DNA from 3 places in the Mesorhizobium sp. M0019 genome. Region 1 is predicted to be linked to each of the others. Evidence: predicted binding sites of a transcription regulator. Region 1 holds the regulator's gene; each other region holds the start of a gene.
What was found. The regulator PhoB, encoded in region 1, activates phosphate uptake and scavenging genes when phosphate is short. The targets are predictions, from matches to a motif close to TGTCATNNANCTGTCAT.
Positions count from the first base shown of each region.

Region 2: a site for PhoB is predicted at 1,227-1,243, ahead of ugpB (sn-glycerol-3-phosphate ABC transporter substrate-binding protein UgpB). Genes of this name have one in related genera too.
Region 3: a site for PhoB is predicted at 3,439-3,455, ahead of phnC (phosphonate ABC transporter ATP-binding protein). Genes of this name have one in related genera too.

Region 1 is NZ_JAMYVK010000001.1:331,919-336,418, forward strand. Features, by position in the region: gene pstB (phosphate ABC transporter ATP-binding protein PstB) at 1-199, shown strand, start outside; gene phoU (phosphate signaling complex protein PhoU) at 232-939, shown strand; gene phoB (phosphate regulon transcriptional regulator PhoB) at 956-1,645, shown strand; gene NKK47_RS01665 (ROK family protein) at 1,655-2,899, opposite strand; gene xylF (D-xylose ABC transporter substrate-binding protein) at 3,186-4,226, shown strand; gene NKK47_RS01675 (sugar ABC transporter permease) at 4,369-4,500, shown strand, end outside.
Region 2 is NZ_JAMYVK010000015.1:77,545-82,044, reverse strand. Features, by position in the region: gene NKK47_RS13615 (bifunctional diguanylate cyclase/phosphodiesterase) at 1-1,009, opposite strand, end outside; gene ugpB (sn-glycerol-3-phosphate ABC transporter substrate-binding protein UgpB) at 1,306-2,616, shown strand; gene ugpA (sn-glycerol-3-phosphate ABC transporter permease UgpA) at 2,698-3,582, shown strand; gene ugpE (sn-glycerol-3-phosphate ABC transporter permease UgpE) at 3,591-4,439, shown strand; gene ugpC (sn-glycerol-3-phosphate ABC transporter ATP-binding protein UgpC) at 4,447-4,500, shown strand, end outside.
Region 3 is NZ_JAMYVK010000017.1:33,094-37,593, forward strand. Features, by position in the region: gene phnE (phosphonate ABC transporter, permease protein PhnE) at 1-419, opposite strand, end outside; gene phnE (phosphonate ABC transporter, permease protein PhnE) at 487-1,443, opposite strand; gene phnD (phosphonate ABC transporter substrate-binding protein) at 1,510-2,418, opposite strand; gene phnC (phosphonate ABC transporter ATP-binding protein) at 2,509-3,357, opposite strand; gene NKK47_RS14570 (DapH/DapD/GlmU-related protein) at 3,593-4,210, opposite strand; gene phnL (phosphonate C-P lyase system protein PhnL) at 4,207-4,500, opposite strand, start outside.

The DNA of each region.
Region 1 (4,500 bases):
CGAGGAACTGATCGACGAATTGCAAGCCGACTATACGATCGTCATCGTCACCCACAACATGCAGCAGGCGGCGCGCGTGTCGCGCCAGACCGCCTTCATGTATCTGGGTGAACTGGTCGAGTTCGACCGGACCGAGAAGATCTTCACGTCGCCCCGCGAGAAGCGCACGCAGGACTACATCACTGGCCGCTTCGGCTGAGCCGTTCCGATCATGCATATGAGGACAGGACCATGGGCGAACACACAGTCGCTTCTTTCGACGAGGATCTCGAGCAGATCAGCAAGCTGATCCGCGACATGGCCGACCTCGCCGGTTCGATGGTCGGCGGGGCGACCAAGGCCCTGTTGAATTCCGACAACGTGCTGGCGCAACGCGTCGTTTCCGACGACGCCATCATGGATGCGCGTCAACGCGAACTGGACGACCGCGCCATCACCCTGATCGCCAAACGCCAGCCGATGGCCCACGATCTTCGCCATGTGGTCGGAGCGATCCGCATGGCGGGCGACCTCGAACGCATCGGCGACCTTGCCAAGAATATCGCCAAGCGCGTGAGTGCGGTCGGCCTCAGCGCTACGCCGCGGGACCTGTCGCATTCCATCGACGCGATGGCGCAGCTGGTTCTCATCCAGGTGCAGGGTGTCATCGAGGAATATGCTGCAGGCGATGCGGCCGCGTTGGCCAAGCTGCGTGCCGCCGACGAGCGCATCGACGTCAAATACACGTCCGTGTTCCGCGAGCTGTTGACCTACATGATGGAAGATCCGCGCAACATCACCGCTTGCACGCACCTGCTGTTCTGCGCCAAGAATCTGGAGCGGATCGGCGACCATGTCACCAACATCGCCGAAAATGCGTATTATGTGCTGACCGGCGAGCAATTGCCGGTCAATCGTCCGAAGCAGGACGAAACGACAATGTCCGCACCGGTGACATGATGGGGGTGCCCAGCCGATGATCGCACCACGCATAATGGTGGTGGAGGACGAGGAGCCATTGGGTGTGCTGCTCCGCTACAATCTCGAATCCGAAGGCTACCAGGTCGAGGTGGTGACACGCGGCGACGAAGCCGAGATCCGTTTGCAGGAGAATGTGCCCGACCTTTTGGTGCTCGACTGGATGATACCAGCGGTTTCCGGCATCGAGCTCTGTCGTCGGTTGCGGGTGCGCCCCGAAACCGAGCGGCTGCCGATCATCATGCTGACCGCGCGCGGCGAGGAGAGCGACCGGGTGCGCGGGCTTTCGACCGGCGCCGACGACTATCTGGTCAAACCGTTTTCGACACCGGAATTCATGGCCAGGGTCAAGGCGCTGCTGCGGCGCGCCAAGCCGGAAGTGCTGTCCAGCGTGCTGAAGGTCGGCGACATCGTGCTCGATCGCGAATCGCACAGGGTCTATCGCAAGAAGAGCGAAATCAGGCTCGGGCCGACCGAATTCCGGCTGCTCGAGTTCATGATGCGGCATCCGGGCCGTGTCTTCTCGCGCAGCCAGTTACTCGATAATGTCTGGGGCGAGACAATCTACATCGACGAACGCACCGTCGACGTGCATGTCGGGCGGCTGCGCAAAGCCGTCAACAACGGCCGGATGCCGGATGTCATCCGCACCATCCGCGGTGCCGGCTATGCGATCAGGGAAGATTGACCCGCCTGGTCAGGCTACGTTCTTTCTGACGCTGGGCCTCATTTGCGCGCCCGGCGCGAAAATCTCCTGGTCGACGAAGCTTAGCGCCCGCATCGCGCAGCCTTCGCGGATCAGCGGCAATTCGTTCGGCTCTGTATCGAAGGAGATCGAGCCCGAATGCTGGCCGCCGGCGGTCTGGGCGATTGCCTTCCGCAAGGCCGGCTCGATCAGATCGAAGGCGGCGGCACTGGCGCCGACCATCGCGACCGGTGCCGGATCGATCAGCGCGAACAGCGAGCCGAGACCGAAACCCAGCGCTTCGCCGGCCTTGCGGTAGGCCTCGCGTTCCGGCCCATCTTTCTCGCGCGCCCGGGCCGCCAGTGCTCGCATGTCGGCGTCGCTGACGTCGGCGATCGGTTCGCTTTCTTCGCTCATCTGCCTGGCGTTGCGCCAGATGGCGTAGTTGCCGGCATAGGCCTCGATGCAGCCGCGCCGCCCGCAACGGCAGAGCGCGCCGCCCGGACGATGGATCATGTGGCCAAATTCGCCACCCGAGGAATGCGTCCCGGTGAACAGTTCGCCCTTCAGCACCAGCCCCATGCCGATGCCATGCGAAAGCAGGATGGCGATGAAGTCGTCGCGATAGCGATCCGGATTGCGCCAGCGCAAAGCCACCGCCATCATGTTGCAGTCGTTCTCCACCGTTGCCGGGATGCCGAATTCGTCCTCCAGCATGTCGGCAAAGGCGATGTCGGTCTGCGGCGTGATCGGCGACCACAGCATGGCGCGTGCAGGGGAGTCGGTAATGCCCTGAATCGCCAGGGCGATGCGGGCGACACTGCGGACGTCAAGGTCTGGATCCTGCAGCCGGCGCCGGACGATGGCCATGCATTCACGGATCAGCTCGTCGCGCGGCATGGTCAGCGTGTCCAGTCGGCGCTGTTCCTCGGCGACCACCTGTCCCGTATAGTCGATAATGGCGGCCGACAGGAAATTCAGCGACAACACCACGGTCAGCACCGCCGCCGCTTCCGGGTTGAGGGCGAGGCCGACCTGCGGACGACCGCGTTTCAACGAAACGGGCTCACTTGCCTTGCTCTCGGCGAGGATGCCTTCCCGTATCAGGTCGGAAGAGATCGCCGATATGGTCGAATGACTGAGGCCGGTAGTAGCTGCGATCTCAGTACGCGATGGCTGGCCGGCCCGGCGCACCGCCGAGATCACCATCGCCCGGTTGCGCCGGCGCAAATCGTCATGGCGGATTCCGACCGACATTGTTTTGCTTTCCTCCCGGTTGCCGCGGCCGCTCATGAACCGGAAGCCGTCGGTAATGTCCGACAAATAGTGTCGGACGCAGGCAAATAGTGTCAGATGCAGGTGGCGCTGTCATCGTTTATTCCGACGCTCGAAAAAACCCGCAGAGTCATCAAAATCCATCAGAATCGATGTTGACAGCAGCCGGAGATCGGGCCAGTATTTTTTCGAGGCTCGAAAAAATTAGAGCTTCTAAGCTGGTCTTTGAGCCAATTGGTCACGCCGTACGCGGCGCAGGGAGGATATGATGAAGAAATTCACGACCGCCATTCTGGCGGGTGTCGCCATGACGCTGGCGCTGGCGTCGGTGGCGCAGGCTAAAGACAAGGTCATCGGCGTTTCGTGGTCGAACTTCCAGGAAGAGCGCTGGAAGACCGACGAGGCCGCAATGAAGGCGGCCATTGAGGCCGCAGGCGACAAGTATATTTCCGCCGACGCACAGTCCAACCCCGGCAAGCAGCTCACCGACGTCGAGAGCCTGATCTCGCAGGGCGCCAGCGCACTGATCATCCTGGCGCAGGACGCCTCGGCCATCGGGCCGGCCGTGCAGAAGGCACTGGACGAAGGCATCCCGGTCGTCGGCTATGACCGGCTGATCGAGAACAAGGACGTGTTCTATCTGACCTTCGACAACAAGGAAGTCGGCCGCATGCAGGCCCGCGAAGTCTTCAAGGTGAAGCCGGAAGGCAACTACGTCTTCATCAAGGGTTCGGGTTCCGATCCGAATGCCGATTTCCTGTTTGCCGGTTCGATGGAGGTGCTGAAGGAGGCCATTGACGGCGGCAAGATCAAGAATGTCGGCGAGGCCTATACGGACGGCTGGCTGCCGGCCAACGCTCAGAAGAACATGGAACAGTTCCTGACCGCCAACGACAACAAGGTCGATGCCGTGGTCGCCGCTAATGACGGCACTGCCGGCGGCGTCGTCGCCGCGCTGACGGCGCAAGGGCTGGCCGGATCGGTTCCGGTTTCGGGCCAGGACGGCGACCACGCCGCGCTGAACCGCATCGCGCTCGGCACACAGACCGTGTCGGTGTGGAAGGATGCGCGCGAGCTCGGCAAGAATGCCGCCGAGATCGCCTCGCAACTGGCCGACGGCAAGCAGATGACCGACATTGCCGGCGTGAAGGATTTCACCACGCCCGGCGGCAATACCGTCAAGTCGCTGTTCCTGACCCCGGTCGCCATCACCAAGGACAACCTCAACGTCGTCATCGACGCCGGCTGGATCAAGAAAGAAGAGGTCTGCGCCGGGGTGACGGCTGGCACTGTTGCAGTCTGCAACTGAGCCGACGTTTCCGAAAAGTCCGAACGCCGCGGCCGCTCGCCGCGGCGTTTTTCCAACAAGAGTTGTTTTTCCGCTTCCGGCGGATAACTTCTAGGCTGCTTCCGGCATCCGCGGCAGACGGCAACCCGGCGGGAGAAACATCATGACCGACACGACGTCCAACACGCCGGTCGACAGCACGACAGACCGGGCACGGGAATCCGAACTCGGCATTGTTGCCCGATTTCTCAAGGCAACCGAACTCGACACGCGCATGCTCGGCATGGTCGGCGCG
Region 2 (4,500 bases), on a different contig from region 1:
AGTAGGTGATTTTCCTGGCGATCAGCTCGACAGGAATTCTCGCCCCGTCACTGCCCCTTAACTTCGCTTCCTGCGCCTGTTCGCCGAAGCCGGACATATCGGCTGCGCTCTGTCCGTCGAAAAGCTCGCCGAATTGCATCGTGTTCAGGGTGGCTGTCGCTGTTCCGGTCAGCTTCGCCATACTGTCATTGGCGCTGACAATGCGGGTGCCATCGCAAACGATCAGACCTTCCACCGCCGCATTGGCGAGATCGTGCATGCGATCGGCCTCGAGCTTCTGGCGGCGAAAGCGCAGGTCGATCCACAGCGCGGCACCCGATAGCACAAGGATTATCAGGCTGGCGACCGCTGCGGCAAAGGCCTGGGAAATGGGCTCGATGGAATGTTCGGATATTTCAATCGAGGAATCCGGAATGATCGACACCGCAGCCATCGCGATGAAATGCAAGCTGCAAATCGCCAGCGTCAAAAGCGCGGCGCCGCCGAAAGTCGCGAGCGCTGACGGACGGCGCAAGACGACAAGGAGCGCCAGTGCCGCGAGGGTCACGCCGGCCAGAAGCGATATCGCGACAAGGAGCAGGTTCCATACGACCCGGCTTTCGACCTCGAAAGCTGCCATGCCGATGTAGTGCATCGTCGCGATGGCGCCGCCCAGAATGGCGCCACCGGCGAGGAAATAGTCGATGCCGCGGCGCAAGGTGGCGACCCACATCCCAAGCGCGGTCATGATAACGGCGGCGGCAAGCGAAAAGGCGGATAATCCCGGATTGTATGCGTTCGGTATTCCCGGCGTAAACGCGGTCATGGCGATGAAATGCGTCGCCCATATGCCGAACCCGGTCGAGGCCGCGGCGATCATCAGCCAGACAAGCCGGTTTCGCTCGGTCGATCGGCCGACATGCTTAAGGAGATTAACCGCTGAGAAGCAAGAAATTCCACAGACGAGTGCGGCAAGCGCAACCAGTCTCGGATCGTGCTGACTTACAATACAATTATAGACCGTCAGCATCCTGGTTCACTCGGTCTGCCAAAACGAACAGGGGAGGTGTGACTGATTAGCTCTTGGAGATTTTAACGAATGGTTAACCCGCGGGCCATGAGGCGGGTCTTTTCGGGGGAAAACCGACGCCGCTGCGCCGAAAAGACGGTGATGTGATTTCTGGCGCCCGGTTTCGGTAGCGAGTGCACTTTAGGAAGGAATGATGTTCATTGATCCGCAATAAAACCGTTGTCCGATTGTCATCAGCGCCACATATTGGCTTTGCGGAAGTGCCCCTTTCGCCAATGACAAACGGGAGATGAAACATGAAGTTCTTCGGCTTTGCGGCCGGTATCGCCGCCACCGTGACCCTGCTTTCCACCACCTCCGCCTTCGCCGTCACGCAGATCAGCTGGTGGCACGCCATGACCGGCGCCAACGCCGAGGTCGTCGCCAAGATCTCCAAGGATTTCAACGCCAGCCAGAGCGACTATGAGCTCGTTCCGGTGTTCAAGGGCACCTATCCGGAGACGCTGAATGCCGGCATCGCTGCCTTTCGTGCCGGGCAAGCGCCCGATATCCTCCAGGTGTTCGACGTCGGCACCGGCGTGATGATGGCGGCCGAGGGTGCGATAAAGCCGGTGGCCGATGTGATGACCGGCGCCGGGATGACTTTCGACAAGAGCCAGTATCTGCCCGGCATCGTCGGCTATTATTCGAAGCCGGACGGCACCATGCTATCGTTCCCCTACAACTCTTCCTCGCCGATCCTCTACTACAACAAGGACATCTTCCAGAAGGCAGGCCTCGACGTGAACAATCCGCCCAAGACGTGGAACGAGGTGTGGGAAGCTGCCAAGAAGATCAAGACGAGCGGCGGCGCCCCTTGCGGCTATACCTCGACCTGGCTGACCTGGATCCACCTGGAGAATTTCGCGGCGTGGAATGACGTGCCTTGGGCCACCCAGCAGAATGGCCTGGCCGGCGGTGATGTCGAACTCAAGATCAATGCGCCGATTTTCGTCAACCACTTCCAGGCGCTCGCTGACCTGGCCAAGGACGGCACGTTCAAATATGGCGGACGCACCTCCGAAGCCAAGCAGATATTCCTCGCCGGCGAATGCGGCATCTTCACCGAATCGTCGGGCGGCCTCGGCGATATCGTCAAGTCCGGCATGAACTATGGCATCGGCCAGCTTCCTTACGATAGCGACGCCAAGGGTGCCCCGCAGAACACGACGCCGGGCGGTGCCAGCCTCTGGGTGTTCGGCAACAAGTCGGACGAGGAATACAAGGGTGTCGCCGCCTTCTTTGCCTATCTGTCCAAGACCGATGTGCAGGAATATCTGCACCAGAAGTCGGGATACCTGCCTGTGACGCTCGCCGCGTATGAGGCGACGAAGAAATCAGGCTTCTATGACAAGAACCCCGGCCGCGAGACACCCATCCTGCAGATGATCGGCAAGTCGCCGACCGACAATTCGAAGGGCGTGCGCCTGCCGAATCTGCCGCAGGTGCGCGATATCCAGAACGAGGAGCTGGAGAAGATGCTGGCCGGCCAGCAAACCGCCCAGCAGGCACTCGACAATGCGGTTGCGCGCGGCAACGCGGCGATCAAGGAAGCGCTGGAGAACTGACGGGATTATCTCGGTTAGTCGGTTGGAATATCGCCCACGCGAGCCGGCGTGGGCGATACCTGGATAGCGAGGGAAATCAGCCTGTCTCCACGCGTCGTCTTTCCCAACAAGATCCTGCCCTACCTGCTGGTGGCGCCACAACTCGCCATCACCCTGGTTTTCTTCTACTGGCCGGCCGGTCAGGCGCTTTACCAGTCGATGCTCAGGCAAGACCCGTTCGGGCTGAAGAGCAGGTTCGTCTGGTTTGCCAATTTCCGGAAGGTGCTGGCCGATCCGGCCTACCTCAACTCGATCAAGGTCACCGTAGTGTTCTCTCTTGCGACCGCGATCGTTGCCATGGTTGTGGCCCTGCTGCTCGCGGTCATGGCCGAGAAGGCCGTGCGCGGCAAAGGCCTCTATCGCACACTGTTGATATGGCCTTACGCCGTGGCGCCGGCGATTGCCGGCATGCTTTGGCTTTTCCTGTTCAATCCCTCGATCGGCTCGTTGGCCTATTTGCTGAGAAGCCTCGGCATCGTATGGGACCCGCTGCTCAACGGCACCCACGCCATGATCCTGCTGGTGTCGGCTGCTGCCTGGAAGCAGATCAGCTACAACTTCCTGTTCTTCGTCGCCGGCCTGCAGGCGGTGCCGAAAACGCTGATCGAAGCGGCGGCCATGGACGGCGCCGGCGAAACCAAGCGCTTCTGGACCATCGTCTTCCCGCTGCTTGCGCCGACAACCTTTTTCCTGCTGGTCGTCAACACCGTCTATGCCCTGTTCGACACGTTCGGCATCGTTCATGCCGTCACCGGCGGCGGGCCGGGCAAGACGACCGAGACGCTGGTCTACAAGGTCTACAATGACGGCTTCGTCAATCTGATCCTGGGCGATTCGGCGGCGCAGTCGGTCATCCTGATGGCCATCGTCATTGCGCTCACAGCGATCCAGTTCCGCTATGTGGAACGCAAAGTCCATTACGGCTGAGGGCAGCGATGATCGGCCAGTCCCCGCTCCGCACCTTCATCGCCCATGCCGTGCTCATCCTCGGCATATTGATCGTGGCTTTTCCGATCTACTACACCTTCGTTGCCTCGACGCACACGCTGCAAACGATCCTCAGGCCGCCCCTGCCGCTCTTGCCCGGCGACCAGCTATGGAACAATTACAGCGAGGCGCTGTTCGGCGGCATCGGTCGTATCGGCGGGGTCAGCGTCGGCAGGCTGCTCCTCAACACCACGATCATGGCGCTCGGCGTTGCGGTGGGAAAGATCTTCATCTCGATCCTGTCGGCCTACGCGATTGTGTTCTTTCGCTTTCCGCTGCGCATGACCTTCTTCTGGCTGATCTTCATCACCTTGATGCTTCCAGTCGAGGTGCGCATCCTGCCGACCTACAAGGTGATGGTCGATCTCGGCATGATCGACACCTATGCCGGCCTGATCGTCCCGCTGATCGCCTCGGCCACCGCAACGCTGCTGTTTCGCCAGTTCTTCATGACCATACCGGGCGAATTGGTCGAGGCGGCGCGTGTCGACGGTGCCGGGCCATGGCGCTTCTTTTTCGATATTCTGGTGCCGCTGTCGCGGACAAACATCGCCGCGCTGTTCGTGATCCTCTTCATCTATGGCTGGACGCAGTATCTTTGGCCGCTGCTCGTCACCAACAGCAACGACATGAACACCATCGTCATCGCGCTGAGAAAGATGGTTTCCTTCGCCGATGCCGACACCCAATGGCACCTGGTGATGGTCACGGCAATGCTGGCCATCGTGCCGCCGATCCTGGTGGTCGTGCTGATGCAACGCTGGTTCGTGCGCGGTCTGGTCGAATCCGAAAAGTGAGAAGCCGATGGCGACCGTGGATCTGAAGGATGTCAGGAAAATCTATCCCAGCGGTGTCGAG
Region 3 (4,500 bases), on a different contig from region 1:
GGCACCGTCTGGCCATTGGCGACCAGCGTCGCCTCGGTCTTGTCGAAGATGACCGATTTGGCCCGGCCGTCGATCAGGATGGTGTAGGAGCCGTTGGCGTTGGTGATGACCCAATCGGGATGCGGATCTTCGCCGAGCGCCGAAAAACGCGGGTATCTGGGTGTGATCTGAGGCTGGTCGAGACGGAATTCCGGCTGCAGATCGTAGCTGATCCATTGCGTCAGGAAGAGCGGCAGGCGCTCCCAGTGCGATTCCCTCAGCACTTGCGGCAGGCTGAAGAACCACAAGGCGTAGAGGAGATAGAGCAGGATGCCGGTGAACAGGACCAGCGGGCCGAAGCGTTTGTACAAGGGCCGCCGGAACACTTGGGGAAAGCGCTCCTCGATCGACCGCATCTCAGCGGCGGTCATTGCGGCCATGGGCAGTCTTCTTGTTGATTTGCCATGATCTTTTCCAAAAACCGGAATCCACTTTTTGGGATCATGGTCAGGCACCCATCATGAATGCCTGCTCGCCGACGAGCTTGCGGCGTAGCCAGGCGGAAAACTGGTCGACGAGGAAGATCGTCGTGAACAGCAGCAGCACCAATGCCAGCGTCTTGGCGCCGAAGCCGCGCGAGATGGAGAGCTTCAGTTCCTCGCCGATGCCGCCACCGCCGACCGCGCCGATAATGGTCGAGATACGCACATTGATCTCGATCCTGAGCAGCGTGTAGGACATGAAATTGGGCAGCACTTGCGGCAGGCCGGCAAAGCGCACGCGCTCGAACCAGTTGGCGCCGACCGCGCGCAGGCCTTCTTCGGCGCGCATGTCGATGTTTTCGTTGATCTCGTAGAAGAGCTTGCCGAGAGCGCCGATGGAATGCAGGCCGATGGCGATGATGGCTGCGACCGGGCCGGTCGAGAGGATGGCTGCGAACAGGCCGGCAATGACGATCTCGGGGAAGGCGCGAAGCAGTTCCATGAAGCGCTTGACGACGAGCCTGAGCACCGGACTGGGCGTCAAGTTGCGCGCGGCGATGAAGGAAAAGGGCACCGCAAAGACAAAGCCGATGAAAGTGGAAACCAGCGCCACGTTAAGCGTGGTGAGCATCAGCTCGAAATATTCGGGTAGATAAAAGCCGCCCCAGAGATAGACGCGGCCAAGCGGGAAGTTGAACTCTTGGCTGCCCTTGTCGTGCGGCGATGCGATGTCGAACAGCGCCCGCCAGACGTCGTTCCAGTCCTTGGGAACAAGCCAACTAAGGAAATCCAGTATGTGCGGCAGCCGATCGAAGAAATGTCCGGCATTGGCCTCGTCGGCGAACCACATGGCTGTGCACATGGCGACAAGCAGTGAGCCGATGCCGAGCGCCGTGTAGAACCGGCGCAAGGACGTCTGGCGTCGCCAGGCGTCTGCTGCCTGCCGGACCGCGTCTGAACGAATTGTAGCGGCGAAGGTCATACGGGGTCACGAGCGGACACGCAAAAAGGGCGGCGCTGGAGGACGCCGCCCTTTCCGCAATTGTCGTCAGCCGCCGATCGCGGCTTTGCGGGCTTCGACGATGACGCTGTAGAAGTCCGGCTTCACCGGAACATAGCCGGTGAAATCGCCGCCTTCGATGGCCTCGAAGCAAGGCTTGTCCTTGGCCGGCAGGCTGGTGAAGAAGTTGGCGAGCTTGGCGCTCATATCGCCGCCGAGTGCGGTGCGCACGACCAGCGGGCCGTTCGGGATCAAGCCGGAGCGCCAGACTTCGACGAAATCGTTGGGGTCCACGGCGCCCTTGGCGACTTCCTTGTGGAAGGTGCCGGAGGTGTAGCCGTTCTTGAAGTCGCCGATGCCAGAGGAATCGTCAACCGCAACATCGACCTTGCCGTCGCGAACGGCGAGGAGGTTGTTCTCGTGGCCACCATTGAACTGTGTCGAGGCGAAGAAGGTTTCGTTCGAAGCGCCGGTGTCTTTCGGGATCTGGGTCAGCGGGATCAGGTAGCCGGAGGTCGAATCCGGGTCGGCATAGCCGAGCTTCTTGCCCTTGGCCGACTTGATGTCGGTGATGCCGGACGACTTCAGCGCAAGGCCGATCGAATAATAGCCGGTCGCGCCGTCGGTCTGCTGGGTGGTGAGGATCGGGGTCACGGCGTTCGGATCCTTGAGGTAGACGCTGGCATAGCCCGACGCGCCAAGCTCTGCGAAATCGAGCGTGCCGCCGAGCAGGCCCTGGATAACGCCGTCATAGTCGGCGGCCGGGAACAGCGAGACCTTCTCGAAGCCGAATTCGGACTTCATGTGATCGGCGAGGCACTGAAAGTTGCGCAGCCGGTCCGCTTCGTTTTCACCGCCAAGGATGCCGATGCGGAATTCCTTGATATCCTGGGCGTGAGCGGCGCTTGCCGCGATGGCGAGCAATGAAACGGCGCCAAAAACCATCTTCCTGAACATTATCTCTCTCCTGTTGGTCCCGGCCTCGCGCCGGTAGCGTTCGAATTTTTTGACAGGTGCCTTTGACGCGGGCGGGCGATCAGGCCGTTCTCAATATCCCGGGAATGCGGGCTCGAGCGGTCCGGCGGATGCAGCGATTTTCTGTTTGATGGCGACACTGGTGGAGGTGATGGCCTCGGAGATTTCGCCGCCATTGCTGTCGGCGCCGTAGACCATGCGCACGGCCTCGCGGTTGAGGGCTTCGGGCGGGCCGTCGAAGACGACCTTGCCGGCGGCCATGCCGATGATGCGGTTGCAGTAGGTGCGGGCCGTATCCAGCGTATGCAGATTTGTGATGACGGTGATGCCCTCGCGCAAATTGATGTCCTGCAGCGAATCCATCACCACCTTGGCGTTGAGCGGATCGAGCGAGGCAATCGGCTCATCCGCCAGCAACACCTTCGGCTGCTGCATCATGGCGCGCGCAATCGCAACGCGCTGCTGCTGGCCGCCGGAAAGTGTGCCGGCCGGCTGCAGGGCGGTGCGGGCGATGTCGAGGCGCTCGAGGGCTGCAACCGCCTCGGCGCATTCACCGCGGGAGAACATGCCAAATAGGTTGGACAGCGTCGAGCGGTGGTTGAGCCGGCCGAGCAGCACATTGGTCAGCACATCGAGGCGCGGCACGAGATTGAACTGCTGGAAGATCATGGCGCAGTCGCGCTGCCATCGCCGGAGCGGCGAGCCGCGCAACCCGGAGACCTCGACGCCGTTGAACAGGATGGATCCCTGGCTGGGATCGATGAGGCGGTTAATCATGCGCAGCAGCGTCGATTTGCCGGCGCCGGAGCGGCCAATGATGCCGACCATCTGGCCTTGCGGAATCGCGATGTGAACATTGCTGACGGCGGTGTTCTTGCCGAACCGGCGGGTGACGCCGCGGATTTCGAGCGTAGCTGACATGGTGCAGGCTCCAGTCCAATCGCAATTGAAGGTCTGTTTACCCTGGCTAGCGCAGCCGCATGAACCTGCGGTGTCGGAACGATGTCAGTTTTGTTACTGCCCACAGCCTGGAGCGGGGCGGGATCAACTCGGCGCGAGAAGCTCGAATGGTGAATGGTGATAAGAACGGCTTCCCTGAGCCTCGAAACCTGTCCGCTGCCCCCATTCACATTCACCATTCACCATTTCACGACCCTCAGCCGCCATATTTCTCCAGAAACGCCTCCGCCGACAATTCCCGAAAATCGTCGAGCGCGGCGCGCAGCCTTGCGTGGTCCCAGTCCCACCAGGCGAGCGCCTGGTAGCGCTCCGCGGTGCGGCGGTCGAAGCGTTCGCGGATCGGCTTGGCCGGTACGCCGGCGACGATGGTGTAGGGCGCGACGTCCTTCGACACCACCGCACCGGCACCGACCGCCGCGCCATCGCCGACGGTGACGCCCGGCAGGATGGTCGAGCCGTGGCCGAGCCAGGTGTCGTGGCCGATGGTGACGCGTTTGGCGCGGCGCTTGGCGAAGAATTCGCTCTCGTGCTCGGCGTCGTCCCAATAATCCGAGGCGCGATAGGTGAAATGGTGCAGCGTCGGCCGCCAGGTCGGATGGTTGGTAGCGTTGATGCGCACGCTTGCGGCGATGTTGGCGAATTTGCCGATCGTTGCGCACCAGACGCCGCAGTCCTGCATCATGTAGGAATAGTCGCCGAGCGTGCTTTCGGAAACCCGGCAGCGCTCGGCGATCTCGGTCCAGCGGCCAAGCGTCGAGTTCTCGACTTCCGCCGTCTCGTGGATCAGCGGCGCCTCCGACAGTTTCCTGGTCATGCGGCGATTTTCCCGGCGGCGAAGGCGGTCACGTCGATGACGCGGTCGGCGACCGCCTCACGCACGTCGTGATCGTGGAAGATGCCGAGCAAAGCGACGCCCGCTGCCTTCTTGGCGACGATCAGGGAAATCACCACATCGCGGTTCCTGGCATCGAGCGAAGCGGTCGGCTCGTCGAGCAGCAGGATCGGGTGCTCGGTGATGAAGCCGCGCGCGATGTTGACGCGCTGCTGTTCACCGCCGGAGAACGTCGCCGGCGGCAGCGCCCAGAGCTTCTCCGGCAGGTTGAG